Regions from separate parts of the Pseudomonas sp. SMN11 genome, predicted to be linked through region 2. Evidence: predicted binding sites of a transcription regulator. Region 2 holds the regulator's gene; each other region holds the start of a gene.
What was found. The regulator sigma-54, encoded in region 2, starts transcription at its own class of promoters, with help from an activator protein. The targets are predictions, from matches to a motif close to ANTGGCATNNANNTTGCTNT.
Positions count from the first base shown of each region.

Region 1: a site for sigma-54 is predicted at 3,317-3,336, ahead of nirB (nitrite reductase large subunit NirB). Genes of this name have one in related genera too.
Region 3: a site for sigma-54 is predicted at 3,828-3,847, ahead of flgB (flagellar basal body rod protein FlgB). Genes of this name have one in related genera too.

Region 1 is NZ_JBKGGW010000029.1:59,726-67,586, forward strand. It holds gene ACLEJU_RS21300 (molybdopterin-dependent oxidoreductase) at 1-3,158, shown strand, start outside; gene nirB (nitrite reductase large subunit NirB) at 3,462-6,011, shown strand; gene nirD (nitrite reductase small subunit NirD) at 6,011-6,373, shown strand; gene ACLEJU_RS21315 (PAAR domain-containing protein) at 6,508-6,765, opposite strand; gene ACLEJU_RS21320 (DUF6708 domain-containing protein) at 6,762-7,589, opposite strand; gene ACLEJU_RS21325 (T6SS effector BTH_I2691 family protein) at 7,589-7,861, opposite strand, start outside.
Region 2 is NZ_JBKGGW010000012.1:114,916-122,776, reverse strand. It holds gene ACLEJU_RS13390 (ATP-binding cassette domain-containing protein) at 1-394, opposite strand, end outside; gene ACLEJU_RS13385 (KpsF/GutQ family sugar-phosphate isomerase) at 643-1,617, shown strand; gene ACLEJU_RS13380 (KdsC family phosphatase) at 1,632-2,156, shown strand; gene lptC (LPS export ABC transporter periplasmic protein LptC) at 2,165-2,737, shown strand; gene lptA (lipopolysaccharide transport periplasmic protein LptA) at 2,724-3,251, shown strand; gene lptB (LPS export ABC transporter ATP-binding protein) at 3,252-3,977, shown strand; gene ACLEJU_RS13360 (RNA polymerase factor sigma-54) at 4,154-5,647, shown strand; gene hpf (ribosome hibernation-promoting factor, HPF/YfiA family) at 5,726-6,034, shown strand; gene ptsN (PTS IIA-like nitrogen regulatory protein PtsN) at 6,047-6,511, shown strand; gene rapZ (RNase adapter RapZ) at 6,514-7,368, shown strand; gene ACLEJU_RS13340 (HPr family phosphocarrier protein) at 7,389-7,661, shown strand; gene ACLEJU_RS13335 (ZIP family metal transporter) at 7,803-7,861, opposite strand, start outside.
Region 3 is NZ_JBKGGW010000037.1:5,888-13,748, reverse strand. It holds gene flgF (flagellar basal-body rod protein FlgF) at 1-357, opposite strand, end outside; gene ACLEJU_RS23705 (hypothetical protein) at 551-736, opposite strand; gene flgE (flagellar hook protein FlgE) at 809-2,167, opposite strand; gene flgD (flagellar hook assembly protein FlgD) at 2,195-2,911, opposite strand; gene flgC (flagellar basal body rod protein FlgC) at 2,927-3,370, opposite strand; gene flgB (flagellar basal body rod protein FlgB) at 3,374-3,781, opposite strand; gene ACLEJU_RS23680 (DUF6861 domain-containing protein) at 4,221-5,564, shown strand; gene ACLEJU_RS23675 (GAD-like domain-containing protein) at 5,578-6,201, shown strand; gene cheR (protein-glutamate O-methyltransferase CheR) at 6,294-7,121, opposite strand; gene ACLEJU_RS23665 (chemotaxis protein CheV) at 7,173-7,861, opposite strand, start outside.

The sequences.
Region 1 (7,861 bases), on a different contig from region 2:
CGGCCAGGGAGTGGATGAGCTGCTGGACCATGGGCCTCAACCAGAGCGTCCACGGTACCTGGCACAGCAACGCCCTGTGCAACCTGCACCTGGCCACCGGCGCCATCTGCCGTCCCGGCAGCGGGCCGTTTTCGCTGACCGGCCAGCCCAATGCCATGGGCGGTCGCGAAATGGGCTACATGGGGCCGGGCCTGCCGGGCCAGCGTTCGGCGCTGGTGGCGGCGGACCGTGCCTTCGTCGAGGCACAATGGTGCCTGGAACCGGGAACCCTGCGTAGCGAAGGTGGCGAGGGCACGATCGCGCTGTTCGAGCAGATGAAGGCCGGCGAGGTGAAAGCCTGCTGGGTGATCTGCAGCAACCCCGTGGCCAGCGTCGCCAACCGCCAGCAAGTGATCGATGGCCTGCGCCAGGCCGAACTGGTGATCACCCAGGACGCCTTTCTCGACACCGAAACCAACCGCTACGCCGATATCCTCCTGCCCGCCGCGCTGTGGGCCGAAGGCGAGGGCGTGATGATCAACAGCGAACGCAATCTGACACTGATGCCACATGCGGTTCAGGCCCCGGGCCAGAGCCTGGCGGACTGGCAGATCATTGCCCGGGTCGCCTGCGCCATGGGCTACGCCGAGGCCTTCGATTACCCCGACGCCGAGGCGGTGTACGACGAGATTCGACGCTTCTGGAATCCGGCAACCGGTTACGATCTGCGAGGCATCGGCTATGAGCAGTTGCGCCATGGCCCACGGCAATGGCCCTGCGCGCCGGGGCGCGAAGATGACCGCAGCCCGCTGCGTTACCTGAACGACGGCAGCAGTCAGTCATTGTTGCGCGATGCCGAGGGCAATGCGCCTGCACTGGCATTCCCCACCACCAGCGGCAAGGCGCGCTTCTTCGCCCGGCCCTGGCTGCCGGCACCCGAGCTGCCAGACGCCGACTACCCGCTGGTACTCAACACCGGCCGTGTGCAGCACCAGTGGCACACCCTGACCAAGACCGGCAAGGTGCCGGCGTTGAACAAGCTGGAGCCCGGGCCCTTTGTTGAAGTCCACCCTGATGATGCTGCCCGCCTGGGCATCGCCGACAAGGATCAGGTTGCCATCCGCTCACGTCGCGGCCAGGCCGTATTGCCGGCACGCATCAGCGATCGGGTCATGCCTGGCAACTGCTTTGCGCCATTCCACTGGAATGACCTGATCGGCGAGCAGTTGGCGATCAATGCCGTCACCTGTGACGCAGTCGATCCGCTGTCGCTGCAGCCGGCGTTCAAACATTGCGCGGTGGCGCTGGAACGGGTTGCTGGCGAGCGCATCGATGCCCTTGAACTGAACACTGCCATCCCGGAGCCTGCCCGCATGCCGACCGCGACCCTGTCCCGCCTGCTTGGCCTGGACACCCTGCCAGCCCCGGTGCTGGCCGATGACGAGCGTCATTACCTGCAGGGCTTTCTGCTCGGCCTCGACCAGGCGCGTACCGAGGGCGTGCCCAGTTTGCCGGCCAGCGCGCCGTTGGCTGCTTCGCTGCGGCTGTTCGTCGATGGTTTGCTGGCAGGGTTGTTTGCGCAGCCAGCCGCCGCTCCGGCCGTTGCCGCGCCGCGCCACCAGGTGCTGTGGGCTTCGCAGACGGGCAATGGCGAGGCGCTTGCCGAGCGTTGTGCCGAGCGTTTGCGCGGCGCGGGTCTGGAGGTACAGCTCAGCTGCATGGAGGCGGTCAGCCCCAGCCAGTTGCAAGGCGCCGCCAGTGTGGTGCTGATCACCAGCACCTTCGGCGATGGTGATGCGCCCGACAGCGCCACGGCATTCTGGCAGGCGCTGCAGAGTGAGCAGGGCGCCTGCTGCGCAGAGTTGCCTTACGCGGTGCTGGCCCTGGGCGACTCCAGCTACGACCAGTTCTGTGGCTTTGGCCGCAAGCTTGACCAGCGTCTGGCCGAACTGGGCGGGCGCCGCTTGCTACAGCGGGTCGATTGCGAACCGGATTTTGATGAGGCATTCACCGGTTGGCTCGAAGCCCTGCTGCCGGAGCTCGGCAGCGCAAGCTCACCAGCACCGCTTAGTGAACTTGCGCCAGTCGAGAGCTACAGCAAGCAGCAACCGTTTTCGGCCCCGCTGCTGGAAAATCACCTGCTCAACGGCCCGGGTGCCAGCAAGGAAACCCGCCAGCTGGTGTTCGACCTGTCCGGCAGCGGCTTCAGCTATTCCACCGGTGATGCCTTGGGCGTATGGCCGCGCAACTGCCCGACGCTGGTCGAGGAACTGCTGGCGCTGATGCATCTCGATGGCCAGGCGTTGGTGGAATTGAAAGGGCAGCCGGCGATGCCACTGGCCGAGGCTCTGGAAAGCCATCTGGAAATCGCCAAAGTCACCCCGCAGCAACTGCAGGTGTTCAGCACGTATGCCGCTGACCTCCAACGGCTGCTGCAACCCGAGTGCAAGGCCGAACTTCGGGAGTGGCTGTGGGGCCGGCAGTTGGTCGACGTGCTGCGGGTGTTCCCTCAGCAGTTGCCGCTGGCCACCTGGCTCGATCTGCTCAAGCCACTGCAGCCGCGCCTGTATTCGATCAGCTCAAGCCCATTGGCTCATCCGGACCAGGTACACCTGACCGTTTCCACGGTGCGCTATGGCGAGCGCAAGGGCGTGTGCTCCACCTTCCTCGCTGATCGGGCGCAGTCACTGAAGGTGGCGATCTTCCCGCAGGTATCGAAGCACTTTCGTCTGCCCGAGGACAACGACGTGCCGGTGATCATGGTCGGCCCCGGCACCGGCATCGCGCCGTTCCGTGCCTTCCTCGAAGAGCGCGAGGCACACGGTGCCAAAGGCAAAAACTGGCTGTTCTTCGGCGAGCAGTATGCGTCCACGGATTTCTATTACCAGGCACAGCTCCAGGCTTGGCAGGCGAGCGGCCACCTGCGCCTGGACACGGCGTTCTCGCGGGACCAGGCCGAGAAGATCTATGTGCAGCAGCGGATGCTCGAACAGGGGGCGCAGCTGTGGCAGTGGTTGGAGGCGGGGGCGTATTTCTATGTGTGTGGTGATGCGCAGCGCATGGCCAAGGATGTGGATGCGGCGTTGCGTGAGGTCATAACCGTGCACGGGGGCGTGGATGCCGATGCCTATGTCGAAGCGTTGAGCAAGGCCAAGCGGTACCGGCGTGATGTGTATTGATGTGCTCCAGAATGGGGAGTGCTGCACTTGAAATGTGCGTTGGCTGTGCCGGCCTCTTCGCGGGCAAGCCCGCTCCCACAGGTTTACCTCGCTGCTGAACCCTGTGCGGTCCCTGTGGGAGCGGGCTTGCCCGCGAAGAGGCCAGCACAGGCAAACCAATTGGCACAGTCCCTGCTTTATCCCTGATACAACAAAGCCCACTGATCAACGGCGATCAACCCGGGCCACCCACCGTGATGAATACAGGCAAAGGCGCCTGGAGCTTCGGCTCCAGGCGCCTTTTTTTTGATCGAGGATCGGCTTATGAAGGCAACAGCGAGCGGGCAACGAGAGCGACTGGTCATCGTCGGCAACGGCATGGTCGGCCACCACTGCGTGGAGCAACTGGTCGAGCGCGGCGCCTTGGAGCGCTTCGAGCTGCATGTGTTCGGCGAAGAGCGCCAGCGAGCCTACGACCGCGTACATCTGTCGGAATATTTCGCCGGTAGCTGTGCCGAAACCCTGGCCCTGTGCGGGCAGGATTACTACGGCAACAGCGGCGTACACCTTCACCTGGGCGAAGCGGTGCTGGAAGTCGACCGCGAACGCTGCGAGGTGGTGACTGCCGAGGGTCGCTACGCCTATGACCACTTGGTCCTGGCCACCGGTTCCTACCCGTTCGTGCCTCCGATCGAAGGCTCCAGCGGCAACGCCCGCCTGGTCTACCGTACCCTCGACGACCTCGATGCCATTCGCGCCGCTGCCGGCCAGGCGCGCCGTGGCGTGGTGGTCGGTGGCGGCCTGCTCGGCCTGGAAGCCGCCAACGCATTGAAGTCCCTCGGCCTTGAAGCGCACGTCGTGGAGTTTGCCCCAAGGTTGATGCCGGTGCAGCTGGACGGCGAGGGTGGCGCCGCGCTCAAGGCGCAGATCGAAGCGCTGGGTGTGGGCGTGCACCTGTCGCGTGCCACCCAGTCGATCAGCGCGGGAGAAGCCTACCGCTACCGCATGAATTTCGACGGCGGCGAGCACCTGGAAACCGACCTGATCGTGTTCTCTGCCGGTATCCGCCCGCAGGATGCCCTCGGCCGAGCCTGTGGCCTGGAGATCGCTGCACGCGGTGGCGTGGTGATCGACAACCACTGCCGCAGCAGCGACCCGCGCATCTTCGCCATCGGCGAATGCGCCTCGTGGAACGGCAGCGTGTTCGGCCTGGTCGCCCCGGGCTACAGCATGGCGCGCAACCTGGCTGCGCTGCTGACGGGTGAAGCTGCAAACGCATTCACCGGTGCCGACATGTCGACCAAGCTCAAGCTGCTGGGCGTGGATGTCGGCTCCATCGGCGATGCCCACGGCGCCACGCCGGGTTCGCGCAGCTACCGCTTCATCGACGAGGCCAACAGCGCCTACCGCCGGCTGGTGGTGGATGCCAGCGGCAAGCACGTGCTCGGCGCGGTGCTGGTGGGCGACAACAGCTACTACGACACCCTGCTGCAGTACGCCCAGAACGGCATTGCCCTGCCGGCCGAGCCGGCAGCGCTGATCCTGCCGCAGGGCGGTGGTGCACCGGCCCTCGGTGCCGACGCGCTGCCCGACAGCGCGACCATCTGCTCGTGCCACAACGTCAGCAAAGGCGCAGTGTGTGCGGCCATCGACAGTGGCTGCGGCGACCTCGCTGCGGTCAAGGGCTGCACCAAGGCGGCCACTGGCTGCGGCGGCTGCGCAGCGTTGCTCAAGCAGGTGTTCGAACACGAGCTTACCGCCCGTGGCGTGACCGTCGACAAGAGCCTTTGCGAACATTTCGCCTACACCCGTCAGGAACTCTACGGGCTGGTGCGAGTGGAGGGTATCCGCACCTTCAACGAACTGCTCGAACGCCACGGCAAAGGCCATGTCGGTTGCGACATCTGCAAGCCCGCAGTGGGCTCGATCCTCGCCTCTTGCTGGAACCAGCCGATCATGGACCCGGCGCTGGTGCCGCTGCAGGACACCAACGACACCTTCATGGCCAACATGCAGAAGAACGGCACCTACTCGGTGGTGCCGCGTATCCCGGGTGGCGAGATCACCCCCGACAAGCTGATCGTGATCGGCCAGGTGGCGAAAAAGTACGACCTCTATACCAAGATCACCGGTGGCCAGCGCATCGACTTGTTCGGCGCCCAGTTGCACGAGCTGCCGCTGATCTGGGGCGAGCTGATCGCAGCCGGCTTCGAGACCGGCCACGCCTACGGCAAGTCGACGCGCACGGTGAAGTCGTGCGTGGGCAGCACCTGGTGCCGCTACGGCGTGCAGGACAGCGTCGCCATGGCCCTGCGCCTGGAAGATCGCTACAAGGGCCTGCGCAGCCCGCACAAGCTCAAGTTCGCGGTTTCCGGTTGCACCCGTGAGTGCGCTGAGGCGCAGAGCAAGGACATCGGCGTGATCGCCACCGACAAGGGCTGGAACCTGTACATCTGCGGCAACGGCGGCATGCGCCCGCGCCACGCCGAACTGTTCGCCACCGACCTGGACGACGAAACCCTGGTGCGCCTGATCGACCGCGTGCTGATGTTCTACATCCGCACGGCCGATAAGCTGCAGCGCACCTCGGTCTGGCGCGAAAGCCTGGAAGGCGGCCTCGACTACCTCAAGCAGGTGATCCTCGACGACAGCCTGGGCCTGGCGGCCGAGCTGGAGGCGCAGATGCAGCATGTAGTCGACCAGTATGAATGCGAATGGGCCAACGCCCTCAACGACCCCGAGAAGCTCAAGCGCTTCCGCACCTTCGTCAACGACAAGCGCGCCGACCCGGACGTGCACTTCGTGCGCGAACGCGATCAACGTCGGCCGGCTGCACCGCTGCACCTGATCCCAACTGTCGAGGAGGCTGTCTGATGAATCTGTCCAATGCTGCTGTGAAAACCCGAGAAAACTGGCAGGCGGTGTGCCAGGCCGATGACCTGGTGGCCGACTCTGGCGTGGTGGTGTGGCTTGAGGGGGCGCAGGTGGCGTTGTTCTACCTGCCCGAACTGGAGCAGAGCCTGTACGCGGTGGACAACCGTGATCCGCGGTCGGGGGCCAATATCATCGGCCGCGGGCTGGTGGGTAGCTTGCAGGGGGAGCTGGTGGTGGCGGCGCCCTTGTACAAGCAGCACTTCAGCCTGCAGAGCGGGGCATGCCTGGAAGATGCCGGGCAGCGGTTGCGGGTGTGGCCGGTGCGCTTGAATGGCGGGGCGGTGGAGTTGGCGGTGGCCTGATAAATCGCTGGGGGCGCTTTGCGCCCCTTTCGCGACACCAGGCCGCTCCTACAGGAGATCGCGTTCCCTTGCAGGAGCGGCCTTGTGTCGCGAAAGGGCTGCAAAGCAGCCCCCTTTATGTATGACCCGCCAGATCATTCAAGTTGCCAGCCAGCATCGCCTTCTTCCAGATACCCGCCATGGTCAGTACGATCACCCTGGCGCGCCACGGCCTTGCCTTCGATCTGGTAGGCCGCCGAGCCGCTGACGATCACTGCCCCGCAACTTGTCCGGTCGCCGACCCTGGCCACGGCCTTGCCGTTGAAGGTGTAGTTGGAGCTGCCGGTTTCCACGACGCTTTTGCCGTGGAGCGGGCAGGCATGGGAGTGGCCGACGAGTACCACAGGTTTCATGGTTGTTCTCTTGGGGTGGGGGCGGTGCGGGATTCCAGGTCCATTTCAGCGGGCCAATTGACTTCGGGGGCCAGGCGGTCGAACGGATTACGGAAAGCTATTTTTCCCTCAGTGCTAGGACTCGCGGTCTCGTCCTTGCAATTGGAAGGATGGAGGAACTCGGGAAGCGCTTCAGGGCCTTGTTGCATGAAAAGCCTGACGATGGCCCAGTACTGCTCGCCTTCCTCTATATCGTCGGTAAAGAAGACTCGGTCGATTACTTCGTTGGTGCCGGGTTTGCAGATCGATATCTTCACTTCTTCCTTGAACCCACCGTAGCCGGGAGCATAAATCCGGTATGCCTCGAGCGTAAGGTCATCCCAGTCATACGCGACGGGCTTCACCCCCCAGTTTTTTCTGCCAAATGGGTTGAGTAGCTCGAATCTGTACTGATAGAAATAGACCTTGCGACGTTGTCTGTTGAAACGGATGGGTTCATTTCGAGGAAAGCCAAAATCCATTCGGATGTAAGGAGTGAGGAGGCAGAGGATGCAGGCATGAAAGAAAATATACCAAGAGAGCTCTTCTATTCCTGCCGAATTTAGCTTGAGCGGGAAGCGGCTGAAATAATCAATTGTGAAGTACAGGGCCATGATTGATATGGTCACGCCTATGACAATCCAGCCACCTCTCAGCTTCAAGGTGACTCGGGGTAGTTCGAGGTGGTTTTCATTCATGTCGATTGAGGCGCGAGGCGGATTTTTAAAGCTAGGGTTAATATTCGCTTCGGCATTAGGGGCGGGTAAGTCGTACTTCCAACCTAGGCCTCGATCAGGCTTCTCCATTATTTATTCTCCTGAAGCGAAATTTCGGCATAGGCCTGAGGGATGCTGCGGTCCGGCCAGTAAGTAATAGTCAAGGAGGCTGACAGGATGTTGTGTCTGCCTGTGTCTTGAGTTAGTTCTATTTGCCCGGTAAAGGTTTTTATCGACTGGCTGACTCTGGGTTGGAGAGGTTGATGGCTCACTGTGATTTCCAAACTTTCAAGTTTGTAATCCGCTTTGTTTGTCGATTTTGAGGGGGGCAGCGAAACCCTCTTCAAGGCAGCGGGTGTAAG
Region 2 (7,861 bases):
CCGCCTGCAATTTCATCAACACGATGTCACGGATCATTTCGTCCGAAAGCTGGGTATGTACGCGCAATGGGAAGGCGACGTTTTCGAACACGTCGAGATCGGTAAACAGCGCACCGCTCTGAAACAGCACCCCCATCTGCTTGCGCGCATCGAACAGGTCGCTACGCGAGAGGCTCGGCAGGTTCTGCCCGGCCACCCACACTTCACCGGCCGACGGGCGTAGCTGCGCGCCCATCAGGCGCAGCAGCGTGGTCTTGCCGCAACCCGACGGCCCCATGATCCCGGTGACCTTGCCACGCGGGATACGGATGTCGACATTGCTGAAAATGCTGCGCGAACCGCGCTTGAAGGTGACTCCCTTCAACTCGACCGCGTAGGCGCTATCCACACTCATCTAGACTCCTTGCTAGTGCAGCCTCGCACTAATGGACGCCGGCCCTCATCGTGAAGGCACACACACCCTTGGCAGGCCGAATAGCGGCGAACTATAGCACCGCTGCCCCTGCGCCCCCAAGGGTATGGAAACAGGTCGTTCAGGCCAGCGACAGGCTTTGATGACATTTGAGAGGGCAATCGAAAGGATGAGGCTTTCTTGTATTGCGGCTATAATCGCCGCCTTTTAATCAGGCATTGCTTTTCGACATGAGCCAATCCAGCGAGCTGATCCACTCCGCCCAGCGCACCCTGCGCCTGGAACTCGAGGCCGTAGAAGGCCTGGTGGCCCGCATCGACGCCAATTTCGTCAAGGCCTGCGAACTGATCCTGGCGAGCAAGGGTCGGGTCGTGGTGGTAGGCATGGGCAAATCGGGGCATATAGGCAACAAGATCGCCGCCACCCTGGCCAGCACCGGCACGCCAGCGTTCTTCGTGCATCCGGCTGAAGCCAGCCATGGCGACATGGGCATGATCACCCGCGATGACGTCATCCTGGCCCTGTCCAACTCCGGCAGCACCGCCGAGATCGTGACCCTCCTGCCGCTGATCAAGCGCCTGGGGATCCAGCTGGTCAGCCTGACCGGCAACCCGGACTCGCCCTTGGCCCAGGCCGCCGAGGTCAATCTCGACGCCAGCGTCACCCAGGAAGCCTGCCCGCTGAACCTGGCCCCGACCTCCTCCACCACCGCGGCACTGGTGCTGGGGGACGCACTGGCCATCGCCCTGCTCGAAGCCCGTGGTTTCACCGCAGAAGACTTCGCCTTCTCGCACCCTGGCGGTGCGTTGGGCCGTCGTCTGCTGCTGAAGGTCGAGAATGTCATGCACGCCGGTGATGAATTGCCCCAGGTGCAGCGCGGCACACTCCTCAAGGACGCGCTCCTTGAAATGTCCCGCAAAGGTTTGGGCATGACCGTGATCGTGGGCGCCGATGGCAAGCTGGCCGGGATCTTCACCGACGGCGACCTGCGCCGCAGCCTGGACCGCAACATCGACGTGCACACCACTCTGATTGACCAGGTGATGACCGTGCACGGCAAGACGGCTCGTGCCGAAATGCTCGCCGCCGAGGCCCTGAAGATCATGGAAGACCACAAGATCAGCGCCCTGGTGGTCGTGGACAAGGACGACCGCCCGACCGGCGCCCTGAACATGCACGACCTGCTGCGCGCCGGCGTGATGTAAAGGAGAACCAATCGATGACCCAAGATCTCATGCAACGCGGCAAGGCAATCAAACTCGCCGTTTTCGACGTTGACGGCGTGCTGACCGACGGCCGCCTGTACTTCCTCGAAGATGGCAGCGAGTTCAAGACCTTCAACACCCTTGATGGCCAGGGTATCAAGATGCTCATGGCCTCGGGCGTAACGACGGCAATCATCAGCGGGCGCAAGACCCCAGTGGTGGAGCGCCGGGCGAAAAACCTCGGCATTCCTCACCTTTACCAGGGTCGCGAAGACAAATTGGTAGTGCTCGACGGCCTGCTCGCCGAACTGGGCCTAAGCTATGAACAGGTAGCCTACCTGGGCGACGACCTCCCCGACCTACCGGTAATCCGCCGGGTCGGCCTGGGTATTGCCGTAGCCAACGCCGCACCGTTCGTTCGCCAGCACGCCCACGGCGTAACCCAGGCACGCGGCGGCGAAGGTGCTGCACGCGAGTTCTGCGAACTGATCATGCAGGCCCAGGGCACCCTGGACGCTGCCAACGCCAACTATCTGTAAGGTTGCCCATGTTCAGCAAGAAAGCCCGCAACATTGCGTTGCTCGCGGTGATCGCCGCGGTGCTGGCAGCAGTCGGCTACTGGAATGTCAGCCCCGAGAGCTTCCTCGAAAAGCCGGTAGCCCAGGTTGACGAAAGTGCCATCGACTATTACGCGATCAACGCGCACAGCGTGCAGTTCCTCCCCGACGGCAAGCTGCAATACGAAATGACTGCCGACAAGGTCGAACACCTCAAGGCCAGCGAGGTCACACTGGTGACCGCGCCCGACCTGCACATGTACCGCGGCACTCAGTACCCATGGCACGTGCAGAGCGTGCGCGCCGAGGTCAACCCTGACGGCAGCGAAGTCGAACTGATCGACCAGGTACGGATTGCCCGCACCGACGAAAAACAGCGCGATACCATCATTACCAGCTCGCGCATGACCGTATTCCCGCAGAAGCAATATGCGCAGACCGAGCAAGCCGTTAGAATCGACGGCGCCGGTGGCACAACCACAGGCAAGGGAATGAAAGCGTATTTGAAAGAAAGCAAGATCGACTTGCTCTCTAACGTAAGAGGACAGTATGAGGCTCGTTAAAACCCTCCCCCTTTTGCTCAGCCTGAGCGCAGCAGCACTGGGAAGCGCGAGCGCCTTCGCCCTGCCGAACGACCGTGACCAGCCCATCCGCATCCAGGCCGACAACGCGCACCTGGATGACAAGCAGGGCGTGGCCACCTACACCGGCGACGTGATCATCACCCAGGGCTCGATGATGATCAAAGGCAACACCGTGACCATGACCCGTGCCGCCAATGGCGACATCGACGTGGTGACCTCGGTGGGCAACCTGGCGTACTTCGAGCAGCAGCAGACTGCGGCCAAGCCTGACAAGATGAAAGGCTGGGCGGTAACCATCCAGTACCAGGCGCAGAAAGACACGGTGATCCTCACTGACCGCGCCAAGGTCGAGAACGAAGGCAATACCACCGAAGGCGAAAAGATCGTCTACAACACCAAGACCCAGGTTGCGACCGCCGGTCGTGGTGGCAACGTGACTCAACCACGTCAGCGCATCGACATGGTGATCCAGCCGAAGAAGAAGGCCGAGTAAATGGCAACCCTCAAAGCCCAGCACCTGGCCAAGAGCTACAAGGGGCGGCAAGTCGTGCGTGATGTCAGCCTGTCGATCGACAGCGGGCAGATCGTCGGCTTGCTCGGCCCCAACGGCGCCGGCAAGACCACCTGCTTCTACATGATTGTGGGGCTGGTCCAGGCCGACCAGGGGCGCGTACTGATCGACAACCTCGATGTCAGTCACCAGCCTATGCACGGCCGCGCCCGCGCCGGTATCGGCTACCTGCCGCAGGAAGCCTCGATCTTCCGCAAGCTGTCGGTGGCCGACAATATCATGGCCATTCTCGAGACCCGCAAGGACATCGACCGTGAAGGCCGACGCAAGGAACTGGAAAGCCTGCTGCAGGAGTTCCACATCAGCCACATCCGCGACAACCTCGGCATGAGCCTTTCCGGTGGCGAACGCCGCCGCGTCGAAATTGCCCGGGCCCTGGCTACCGCACCGAAGTTCATCCTGCTGGACGAACCGTTTGCCGGTGTCGACCCGATCTCCGTCGGCGACATCAAGCAGATCATCCACCACCTCAAGGCCAAGGGTATCGGTGTGCTGATCACCGACCACAACGTCCGTGAAACCCTGGATATCTGCGAGACCGCCTACATCGTCAACGACGGTCGACTGATCGCCGAAGGCGACGCCGAGACCATCCTTGCCAACGACCTGGTCAAGGAGGTCTACCTGGGCCACGAGTTCCGACTCTGATCCCCGGGACCTGCCTGGAGCACTGGCATTAACGCCCTGTCGGGGCTTAAGTTGTTACAGTGCTCTAGGCAAACGCTACAATTTGAGGCATAAAACTTGCTTGAATTTGGCGCTCCGGCGCCCTCGTGTAGTGGATGGCGCATGCGCGCCGGCGAACAAGGTATTAAGCCCCAGCCATGAAACCATCGCTCGTCCTAAAAATGGGCCAGCAACTGACGATGACCCCGCAGTTGCAACAGGCCATCCGCCTACTTCAGCTCTCTACCCTGGACCTCCAGCAGGAAATCCAGGAAGCGCTGGAGTCCAATCCGATGCTCGAACGTCAGGAAGACGGCGACGACTTCGACAACAGCGACCCGATGGCGGACAACGCCGAAAACAAGCCGGCCGCCGAAGTCCAGGAAAACAGCTTCCAGGAAAGCACCAGCAGCGCCGAAACCCTGGAAGACGGTGAGTGGAGCGAGCGAATCCCTAACGAGCTTCCAGTCGACACCGCCTGGGAAGATATTTATCAGACCAGCGCCAGCAGCCTGCCGAGCAACGATGACGACGAGTGGGACTTCACCACCCGCACATCGGCCGGCGAAAGCCTGCAGAGCCACCTGCTGTGGCAGCTGAACCTGGCCCCGATGTCCGATACCGACCGCCTGATCGCCATCACCCTGATCGACAGCATCAACGGCCAGGGCTACCTGGAAGATTCCCTCGAAGAAATCTGCGAAGGCTTCGACCCGGAGCTGGACATCGAACTCGACGAGGTAGAAGCGGTACTGCACCGCATTCAGCAGTTCGAGCCGGCCGGTGTCGGCGCCCGCTCCCTGGGCGAGTGCCTGCTGCTGCAATTGCGTCAACTGCCTGCCGGCACGCCCTGGATGAGCGAAGCCAAGCGCCTGGTCACCGACTTCATCGACCTGCTCGGCAGCCGCGACTACAGCCAGCTGATGCGCCGCATGAAGCTCAAGGAAGACGAACTGCGCCAGGTGATCGAGCTGGTGCAGAGCCTCAACCCGCGGCCCGGTTCGCAAATCGAGTCGAGCGAGCCGGAATACGTGGTGCCTGACGTGATCGTGCGCAAGGACAGCGACCGCTGGCTGGTCGAGCTGAACCAGGAAGCGATCCCGCGCCTGCGGGTCAACCCGCAGTACGCAGGTTTCGTTCGCCGCGCCGACACCAGCGCCGACAACACCTTCATGCGCAACCAGCTTCAAGAGGCACGCTGGTTCATCAAGAGCCTGCAAAGCCGTAACGAAACGCTGATGAAGGTCGCCACGCAGATCGTCGAGCACCAGCGCGGCTTCCTCGACCACGGCGACGAAGCGATGAAACCGCTGGTCCTGCATGACATCGCCGAAGCAGTGGGCATGCACGAGTCGACCATTTCGCGGGTGACCACGCAGAAATACATGCACACCCCGCGTGGCATCTACGAACTGAAATACTTTTTCTCCAGCCACGTCAGCACCGCCGAAGGCGGAGAATGCTCATCTACGGCTATCCGCGCGATCATCAAGAAACTGGTTGCCGCGGAAAATCAGAAAAAGCCATTGAGTGACAGCAAGATCGCTGGTTTACTGGAGGCACAAGGCATCCAGGTAGCCCGTCGCACCGTCGCCAAGTACCGCGAGTCCCTCGGCATCGCACCGTCGAGCGAGCGCAAGCGACTGATGTAGCCCCCGGATGTGCCACAGCGTTTGTGGGGCAGGTGCAAGACCTGCCTCTTTATGCACGGGCAACAAAGGAGAAGCTGTATGCAAGTCAATATCAGTGGACAGCATGTAGAAGTCACCCAGCCACTGCGCGATTACGTGCTTGAAAAGCTCGCTCGCGTGGAGAGTCACTTCGACAAGATCACCAACGTGCAGGTCATCATGAAAGTCGAGAAGCTGCAGCAGAAGGTCGAGGCGACCCTGCAGATTCCAGGCGGTGAAGTGGTTGCCAACGCGGAACACGAAGACATGTATGCAGCGATCGACGCCTTGGCCGACAAGCTCGACCGCCAACTGAAAAAACACAAGGAAAAACAGCAAAGCCTGCTGCAAGGTGCAGCCGCCCGCTGATCCCTCTCATCCATGATCCGACTTGAAACCATCCTGACCCCCGGCCGTTCCCTGGTGAACGTGCCGGGCGGCAGCAAGAAGCGCGCCCTGGAAAAGGTCGCCAACCTGATTGCCGAGCAAGTGCCCGAGCTTGCGATGCAAGACGTCTTCGAAAAGCTCATCGCTCGCGAAAAACTGGGTTCTACCGGCTTTGGCAATGGCATTGCCATTCCCCACTGCCGACTTGAAGGCTGCTCTGCCCCGGTAAGTGCACTGTTGCACCTGGACGCGCCGATCGACTACGACGCCATCGATGGCGCCCCGGTGGATCTGCTGTTCGTCCTGCTGGTGCCAGAGGCGGCCACCGATGCCCATCTTGAACTGCTGCGCCAGATCGCCAGCATGCTCGATCGCAAGGAGGTCCGCGATCGCCTGCGTGCCGCCGGTAGCAGCGAGGCCCTGTACCAGGTTGTCCTGGACGCACAGAACGAGCACTGAATATGCGCCTGATCATCGTCAGTGGCCGGTCCGGCTCCGGCAAGAGCACCGCCCTCGATGTACTGGAAGACAACGGTTTCTACGTCATTGACAATCTGCCGGCCGGGCTGCTGCCTCAGCTGGCAGAGAACGCGCTGATGAACACCGAGCTGTTGCAGCCTCGGGTGGCGGTCAGTATTGATGCACGCAACTTGCCAAGCCATCTGTCACGCTTCCCCGAACTGCTCGAGGAGGCCCGCGCACGCCACATCCAGTGTGATGTGCTTTATCTGGATGCCGACGAGGACACGCTGCTCAAGCGCTTCTCGGAAACCCGCCGTCGCCACCCGCTGACCAATGCCGACCGCTCGCTCGCCGAAGCGATCCGGGTAGAAAGCGAACTGCTGGGGCCGATTGCCGACCTTGCCGACCTGAAGATCGACACCACCAGCCTCAACCTCTACCAGCTGCGCGATTCGATCAAGCTACGCTTGCTCAATCAGCCCGAGCCCGGCACTGCCTTCCTGGTCGAATCGTTCGGCTTCAAGCGCGGTATGCCGGTCGATGCCGACCTGGTGTTCGACGTACGCTGCCTGCCCAACCCGTACTGGAAGCCAGAGCTGCGCGAGCATTCAGGCCTGGAGCAGCCAGTCATCGACTACCTCGCCGCACAGCCGGACGTGGAAGAAATGTTCAACGATATTTCCAGCTACCTGCTCAAATGGCTGCCACGCTTTGCTGCCAGCAACCGCGCCTATGTCACCATCGCCATTGGCTGCACAGGTGGTCACCACCGCTCGGTCTACATCACCGAACGCCTCGGCCAGCTGTTGCAGCAATCCCTGAAAAACGTCCAGGTTCGCCACCGCGACCTCTAGCCCACAGGATCCACCGCACGATGCCCGCCCGCGAAATCACCATCATCAACAAGCTGGGCCTGCATGCCCGGGCGGCAGCCAAGTTCGTCGGCGTGGCCGGCAAGTATCCCTGTCAGGTCCGCGTTGGCCGCGCACCCGACAAGATGGTGGACGGCAAAAGCATCATGGCGGTGATGATGCTGGCGGCGGGCAAAGGTACTCAAGTGCACCTGCTGACCGAAGGGGAGCAGGATAACGATGCGCTGGAAGCGCTGGTGGCATTGATCAACAACTATTTCGACGAAGGCGAGTAGCCAAAAAGGTGGCTTGGCATCTGTAGGAGCGGCCTTGTGTCGCGAAAGGGCTGCGAAGCGGCCCCAGCAATTTTGCATCCGTGCTGAAATCCTGGGGCCGCTTCGCAGCCCTTTCGCGACACAAGGCCGCTCCTAAAGGAATCACGACATCGCGGTATCCATCACCATCATCAAGCAAAAGCCGATGCACAGCCCTAGGC
Region 3 (7,861 bases), on a different contig from region 2:
CATGCCGTTGCCGGCACGCAGCACGCCGAGGGCGTCGATGTTCAGGCTGCCGGTGCGCACATAGGCTTCGCTGCCATCCGGCGCCTGCACGGCGATGAAGCCCTGCCCGCTCACGGCCACGTCCAGCTCGCGCCCAGTCTCGACCATCGGCCCTTCGCTGAAGTCGGTGGCCGGGCGTTCGGTCATGGCAAACGCCCGTGACGGAAAGCTGTCACCGAACACCGGCATCGAGCGCGCCTGCTCCAGGTCGCGCTGGAAGCCATTGGTGGAAACGTTCGCCAGGTTGTTGGCGTGGGCCTTTTGCGCCAGCGCGTTCTGGCTGGCGCCGGTCATGGCCACGTAAAGCATCTTGTCCACAGTCATCCTCCGCTGCACTGACGATCGTTTGCCGTTCGCCGTTGCTGTGCAGGCTCTGAAGCAAGTTCCGAACCAACTTCTCGAATTCATGAAAAAGCCCGTGAATACGGGCTTTTATCGGGGTTTTGCGATTGGGATGCCGCCGGTTATCCGGCGCCGGGTTGCCGATGGCGGCAATCCTCTACCGGCCTCATCAAGGCTCGCGGCAACCGCCATTGGTGAATGGACCGGCGAATTTTTTCCAGCCCTCCCCCGGCGGCCACTGCGAACACACCAGCCGGCCATCCACCTGGCTCTCCCAGCGCCACCAGGGCGCGGTGCCGGCCTGGGCCTGGTACAGGCAGAAAGCGGCGATCAACGTGACAACCAGCCTTTTCATGATCCCTCCTGCAAATACGACTGACCCCTTTACAGGAAAGGGGTCAGTCCACGCATGCTCAGCCAGCGACCATCAGGTCATCTGAATGATGGTCTGCATGATGGTGCTTTCAGTGGAGATGGTCTTGGCGTTCGCCTGGTAGTTGCTCTGCGCCTTGATCAGCTCGACCAGCTCTTGCGTCAGGTTGACGTTCGAGCCTTCCAGCGCGTTGGACTCGACACTGCCCAGGGTGCCGGTCTTCGGCGTATCAATACCCGGAATGCCCGAGGAATAAGTCTCGGTCCAGCGGGTGCCACCGATCTGCTGCAGGCCTTGGTCGTTGGCGAAGCTGGCCAGGGCTACCTGGCCGATGGCACGCGACTGCTGGTTGCTGAAGCTGGCGAACATCACGCCGGTGGAGTCGATGCTAAGGCTTGACAGGATGCCGGTGGCATAACCGTCCTGGGACTGCGACATGCGCGCGGTCTCAGTGTTGTACGAGGTGGTGCTGTTCATCGACAGCTTCATGCCGTCGGCGTTCTCCGCCGAACCGTTGGAGGCCCAGTTACCTGCAGCATCCTTGGCGGCCGGGACCCAGCCCTTGAGGGTGAAGGTATTGTTGGTCACCGCCCATTCGGCGTTGGCCGGAGCACCCGGCGGAATGCTGGCCGGGTCAGTGGCCATGGACGCCACGCTACCGTCGGTATTGAAGGTCATGGTCGCTTCCAGCGGCGCAGTGGACGTCGGGTCCATCGGGTTGCGACCATCTACCAGGGTGTACATCGTCCACTGGTTGGTGTCGGTCTTGCGGTAGAACTGTTCCATGGTGTGCTCGTTACCCTGACTGTCGTAGACCTTGGTCGGGAACGACTTGGTGTACGTAGTGTCATCAGTCGGGTCGAACACGATGTCACCGGCAACCGGCGGCGTCGACGGCAGCGGGATAGACTTGGCCGAGGAATTCAGGTTGATGCCCTGGTCGATCAGGGTGGTGGCCTTTGGCTGCAGCGCCGAGGTGTCGATCTGCAGGTCGGTCAGCACACCTTTCTTGATGTTGCCGCTGCTGTCGGCAGCATAGCCCTGCAGGCGCAGGCCATCGGAAGTGACGACATAGTTGTCCTTGCTGGTCTGGAAGGCACCGGCACGGGTGTAGACCATCGAGCCGTTGTCGGACAGCACGAAGTAGCCCTGGCCCTGGATACCCATGTCCAGCACGTTGCCGGTGTTGTTCACGTCACCCTGGGTGAATTGCTGGGAAACCGCGGCCAGTCGCACACCGTTGCCGACCTGGTTCTTGCCCACGCCCAGGCGATTGGCGCCGGCGTAGACGTCGGCGAACTCGGCACGCGACGACTTGAAACCGGTGGTGTTGACGTTGGCAATGTTGTTGCCGGTAACGTCCAGCTGCTTGTTGGCTGCGTACAGACCGCTAAGGCCGATATTGAAAGACATGCTGTTGCTCCTTGTGCCGTTCTGGCCTTAGATACCGATGGTTTGTACGTCGGACAGGGAAACCTTGCCGACCCCGGCGAGGTTGAGCACCATTTCGCCCGTGGTGTTGAAGCTTACGCTGGTGACCTTGGCCGGCAGCAGGGTGTTCATCTGCACCGATTTGCCATCCACGGTGGTGCTGGCAGTGAAGGTGTAGGTTCCCGGGTCGACCTTCGCGCCGCTCGAGTTGGTGCCATCCCAGATGAAGTCGGCGTAGCCGGCTTTCTGTTCGCCCACCTCGATGGTCTTGACGGTGTTGCCGTCCTTGTCCTTGACGGTGATCTTCGCCCCGTCGATGGCCTGCGGCACGACGAACTGGCCATTGAAACTGTCGGCGGTATCGACCACGGCCTTGTCGTTCTGCACGATCACCGAGCGGCCGACCAGCGACGACGCCTGCAGCGCCTGGGACGAGGCCATGGCACTGGTGATGTTGGTGACCGACTCGTTCAGCGAGGTGATGCCCTCAAGGCTGCTGAACTGCGCCAACTGGGCCACGAACTCGCCGTTGTCCTGCGGGTCGAGCGGGTTCTGGTGCTGCATCTGGGTAACCAGCAGCTGCAGGAACGCATCCTTGCCCAGAGAGCTGTTGCCGGTCTGGGACGCGGTATCAGTGGTGGTCTTCTTGGTGGTGCCAGTGCTGACACCGGACGCCGCGATGACGTCGTTGAGGTTGACACCGGTAGAGGAGGTATCGATGGCCATGGTCCGGCTTCCTTATCACTGACCCAGGGTCAGCACTTTCTGCATCATGTTCTTGGCGGTGTTCATCAGCTCGGCGTTGGTCTGGAACGCACGGCTGGCGGAGATCATGTCAGCCATCTCCTCGACCACGTTGACGTTCGGGTAGTAGACGTAGCCGTCCTTGTTCGCCGCCGGGTGATTCGGCTCGTAGCGCGCCTCCAGATTGCTCTGGTCTTCGACGATGCCCTTGACCTGCACGCCCTGCCCCGCCTCGCCCTGGTCCTCGAACAACGACTGGCTGACGCCGCTTTGCGCGTTCTGGAAAGTGGTGGCGAACACCGGGTGGCGCGCACGGTAGGTCTGGTCGATGCTCGACGACACGGTTTCGGCGTTGGCGATGTTCGAGGCAACGGTGTTGAGGCGGGTGTTCTGCGCGCTCATGCCGCTGCCGGCAATGTTGAAAACACTGGAAAGGGACATGAATTACTCTCCGCGCAGGGCCGAAACCAGCCCTTTGAATTTACTGTTGAGCAAGGTGAAGCTGGCCTGGAAGCCGATGGCGTTTTCCGTGTAGTTCGATTGCTCGATCTGGGCGTCCACGGTGTTCTGGTCGATCGACGGCTGGGTCGGCACGCGGTATTGCAGCGAGTCGTCAGCCATTGCCAGGCCTTCGGCCTCGATGTGGCGGCTGTTGGTGCGGTCCATGGCGAAGCGGCCGCTTTGCTGCTTCTGGCTCTCGGCGGCGAGCACCGAAGAGAAGTCCATGTCACGCGCCTTGTAGTTGGGCGTGTCGGCGTTGGCGATATTGTTGGCCAGCACTTCGGCGCGCTGAGCGCGGAAGCCCAGTGCCTTTTCGTGAATGCCAAGCGCCTTGTCGAAACTGATGCTCATGTCGGGAAAACCTTCGAAGGTTGGCCGGAATTTCGTTGAGCAAGGTATAGCAAGGGCTGTGCCACATTCCCGAAAGCCCGGAAATGCTGGGTTGTAGCGCGGGCGGCTGATGGCGCGATGCCAGAAAAGCGGCAAAGTGCTTCCGCCTGGCGAAGCGAAAGCGGCAATTTCCGAGTGGCAAAAGCGGCAAAACAAAAAATTGACGTCAGAGGGTGGGCAGGTGCTTGGCAGTGCATGTATCGCTTCAAGATCGAGCGCCGTCCGCGCGGCGTTCGATCTTGAAACGACAACCCCACCAACCCTACCCAGCAATCTCAAATCTCAATAACCCTTGCCCCATTGGAAATTAAATAGACTTTTCCTACAGCCGACTCAGGAATTTCCCGCCCTCACTCCATGATGTGATTTCCCCTGCACAAAACTGGCAGGGAGACGCCTCATGTTGCTCTGGCACATCGTGCCCACCTGGCGCGATATCGAAACACGCATCACCGATGAAATGGGCTATCAGGGAGGCGCCCATTTCCGTACTTACCTCAACGAACAGGTGCCGTCACTGGCCCTCAACCTGCGCCGCGTGGACACCGTGCGGCGCGCGTTCCACAAGGCGGAATGGGTAGCCGGCGACCTGCTGCGCCAGCGCTTCGCCGACCTCGACATCAAAAGCATCCTCGACGACCTGATCGGCGTCGCCGAGCAGATGGCGATGATCGTCGCCGGCAGCGCCCTCACCGGCGGCCTGCTCGGTGCCGGCATCGGTGCGTTCGCGGGAGGTGCCGGAGCCATTCCCGGTGGCGTCGCAGGCACTGCCATCGGCTTCAAGGTCAGCGGCTGGATACTCGGCGCACTGGGCATCGCCTCTCTCGCCGAATTTTTCGTCGATGGCCTGCCGCGTATCGGCGAGTACTACCTGGACGGCATCGGCATCGCCTGGGAAGGCACCCGCGGTGAAGAAGGGCTGAACGCGTTCAGCCAGGACAACCCGTTTGCCATCGACCAGGCAGCGCATTTCATTGCCACAGGGCATGTGGAAGTGGTGATGCTGCTGTTGGGCGCCATGGTGTCCTACCTCACCCGCGGGCGCGGCAATGCGGGTGTGCTTGCCCAGGAAATGGCCACCAGCAAGAAAGGCGCGCGGATTGGGCAGTGGATGCTCAAGCACGAGGCGGCTTTGAAGAAACGGCCGGATCCGCAGGTGCCAGAACGGCGCACAGGAGCGGTAGCCGGGCGTGATCCGGCAGTACCGGACGCACATAAAAATGACAAGGGGTCGACAAAAAGCCACCCCGGCGTCATGGCATTGCATCATGTCGAATGCTTTAAAACAGGCAAGTTGCCGGAGTATAAGACAGGGGAATTCAAGCGACAGTTGAACGGTCAAGAGGATGGGCTCAACTGGATGACGGTTGAGGAGTTCTTGGAGAGTGTTACGTCCCCAAACAAACGGAATCCCGGCATTGCCCAAAAAGCCAGGGTGCATTATGAGGACGACATCCGAAACAGCATTGCACAAGAGCTCCGGAAAACACTTGACCCTTTAGACGCTGAATTGGCCGCAATCGAAAAAGCCAAAAACCGGATGTCCGTGTTAGCTGCACTGCACAACCCCGACCTCATAGCAGGCGGCAAGGATATAATCTCTGATTTCGGCGACCGCCAAGTGAATTCCACGATAGGACCACAATGGAAAACGAAGCTACCAAACCTCAAAAAGGCTGCCGAGACGGTTCCGCCAGAACTTAGAAGCACAACGCGCATGAACACAAAATTACACAAATGCTAAAAGGGCATCCATGATGGATAAAGTTTTTGCCAGGTTCATCGAAATTTTTGGCCCCGCCATCGACCGCAGGGAAGTGCCACCGTCAAGCCTCGACCGCTACAAAGACAAGCTACCCCCTAAGCTCTTGGAGTATTGGGCTGAACATGGCTGGGGAGGATACGGGGAAGGCATTTTCTGGTTAGTCAACCCACAGGAATATGAGGCAGGCGTATCGTCCTGGATAGAAGACACAGCACTCAACACGCAAGATACTTATCACCTCATCGCCAGAAGCGCCTTTGGCGACCTGTACCTGTGGGGGGAAAAATCCGGGGCATCGCTCACAATATCAAGCGTTAGCGCTCAGTATGTATTCCACAAAAACAGCTTCACAAAAACTGAACTAGATGCTGAGCTTCAGGGCTTTATCCTTTCAACACGAGTAGAGTCGAACGACTTCAACGACCTATTCAAGCCTGCGCTACGCACACTTGGCCAACTTAAGCATGACGAAATGTATGGATTTTTCCCAGCACTCATGCTGGGCGGCTCCGACTCCCTCAAGTTCTTGAAAAAAATCAGTGCAGTTGAGCATTTGATTTTCCTTGCTCAACTCACTGATCTAGAACCCTATTTTTTCTCGGAAGTACCGACTTGAGAATGTTGTTCAGCAGATCAAGAGCCGCCCGCTCGGGCGGCTCGATTTGACGGGAGCTACAGAACCACCGGCATGCACCAGGCACTCCGTTCTTACTTGGCCTGGTAGATGATCCCCGGGCTGCACTGAACCATCTGGTAGTGGTCCGGCAACCCGTTCAGCGCCTCCGAGGCACCGAGGAACAGGTAGCCCCCAGGCTTCAGGGTGCTGTGGATGCGCAACAGGATGTCCTTCTTCACCTGTGCCGAGAAGTAGATCAGCACATTGCGGCAGAACACGATGTCGAACTTGCCCAGGCTCGCATAGCTGTCGAGCAGGTTGAACGACCGGAACTCGACACGGCTGCGGATGGCCGGCTTGACCGCCCAGCGCCCCGGCGCCTTGGTGTCGAAGTAACGCTGCAGGCGCTCCTGGGACAGGCCGCGGGCAATCGCCAGGCTGTCGTATTCACCGGTCTTGCAGTTGTTCAGCATAGAGCCGGACAGGTCGGTGGCAACGATCTGCGCGCCCATCTTCAGCTGGCCCAGGTTGCTGCGTTCGAATTCGTCGATGGCCATCGAGATCGAGTACGGCTCCTGGCCCGACGAGCAGGCCGCTGACCACATGCGCAGGCGCTGCCCGGGGTTGTTCCTGATGAACTCGGGAATGACCTTGTTCTTCAGCACTTCGAACGGGTAGGTATCGCGAAACCACAGGGTCTCGTTGGTGGTCATCGCATCCACCACCTGCTCGCGCAAACCGCCCCGCGGCTGGGTCTGGATACGCTGTACCAGCTCGCCCAGGCTCTTGATGCCCTGCTGTTCCATCAGCTTGTTGAGACGGCTGGAAACCAGGTACTGCTTATTCTCGCCCAGCAGGATGCCACAGGCTTTTTCCAGGAATACCCTGAACTGTTCGAACTCCAAATTACCCGTAGACACTACTGCCGCCTCTTTTCAATCACTGGTGCCGGGAGCATGCCCCCGGCTGCTTCAATGCGCTGCCTTGATCCGGTCGACCACGCGCTGGGCCAGGTCGTCCGGCTTGAACTTGGCCAGGAAATCATCAGCCCCGACCTTCTTGACCATCGCCTGGTTGAACACTCCGGACAACGAAGTATGCAGGCAGATGTGCAATTTTTGCATACGCGGGTCGCTGCGGATCTCTGCGGTAAGCGTATAGCCGTCCATTTCCGGCATTTCAATGTCGGAGATCATCATCAGTAACTCTTCTTCCGGCTTCTTGCCCTCGTCGACCAGCTTGCGCAAGTAGTCCAGAGCCTGACGGCCATCGTTGAGCGCCACCACCTCCACACCCACCGTCTGCAGGCAGCGGCTGACCTGCTTGCGCGCCACCGACGAATCGTCGACGGTCAGCACCCGCAGCAGCGTGGCCTTGTCCTGCACCTCGGCATCGACCACGCCGGCAGACACCGACTCGGACGACGGCGCCACCTCGGCCAGCACCTTCTCCACGTCGATGATCTCGACCATGCGGTTGTCGACCCGGGTGACGGCGGTCAGGTAGTGGTCGCGCCCCGTGCCCTTGGGTGGCGGATGGATCTCTTCCCAGTTCATGTTGACGATGCGCTCGACCGAGTGCACCAGAAAGCCCTGGGTCTTGGTGTTGTACTCGGTGATGATCACGAAGCTGTTGCGCGTGTCTTCCTGCAACCCCGGCA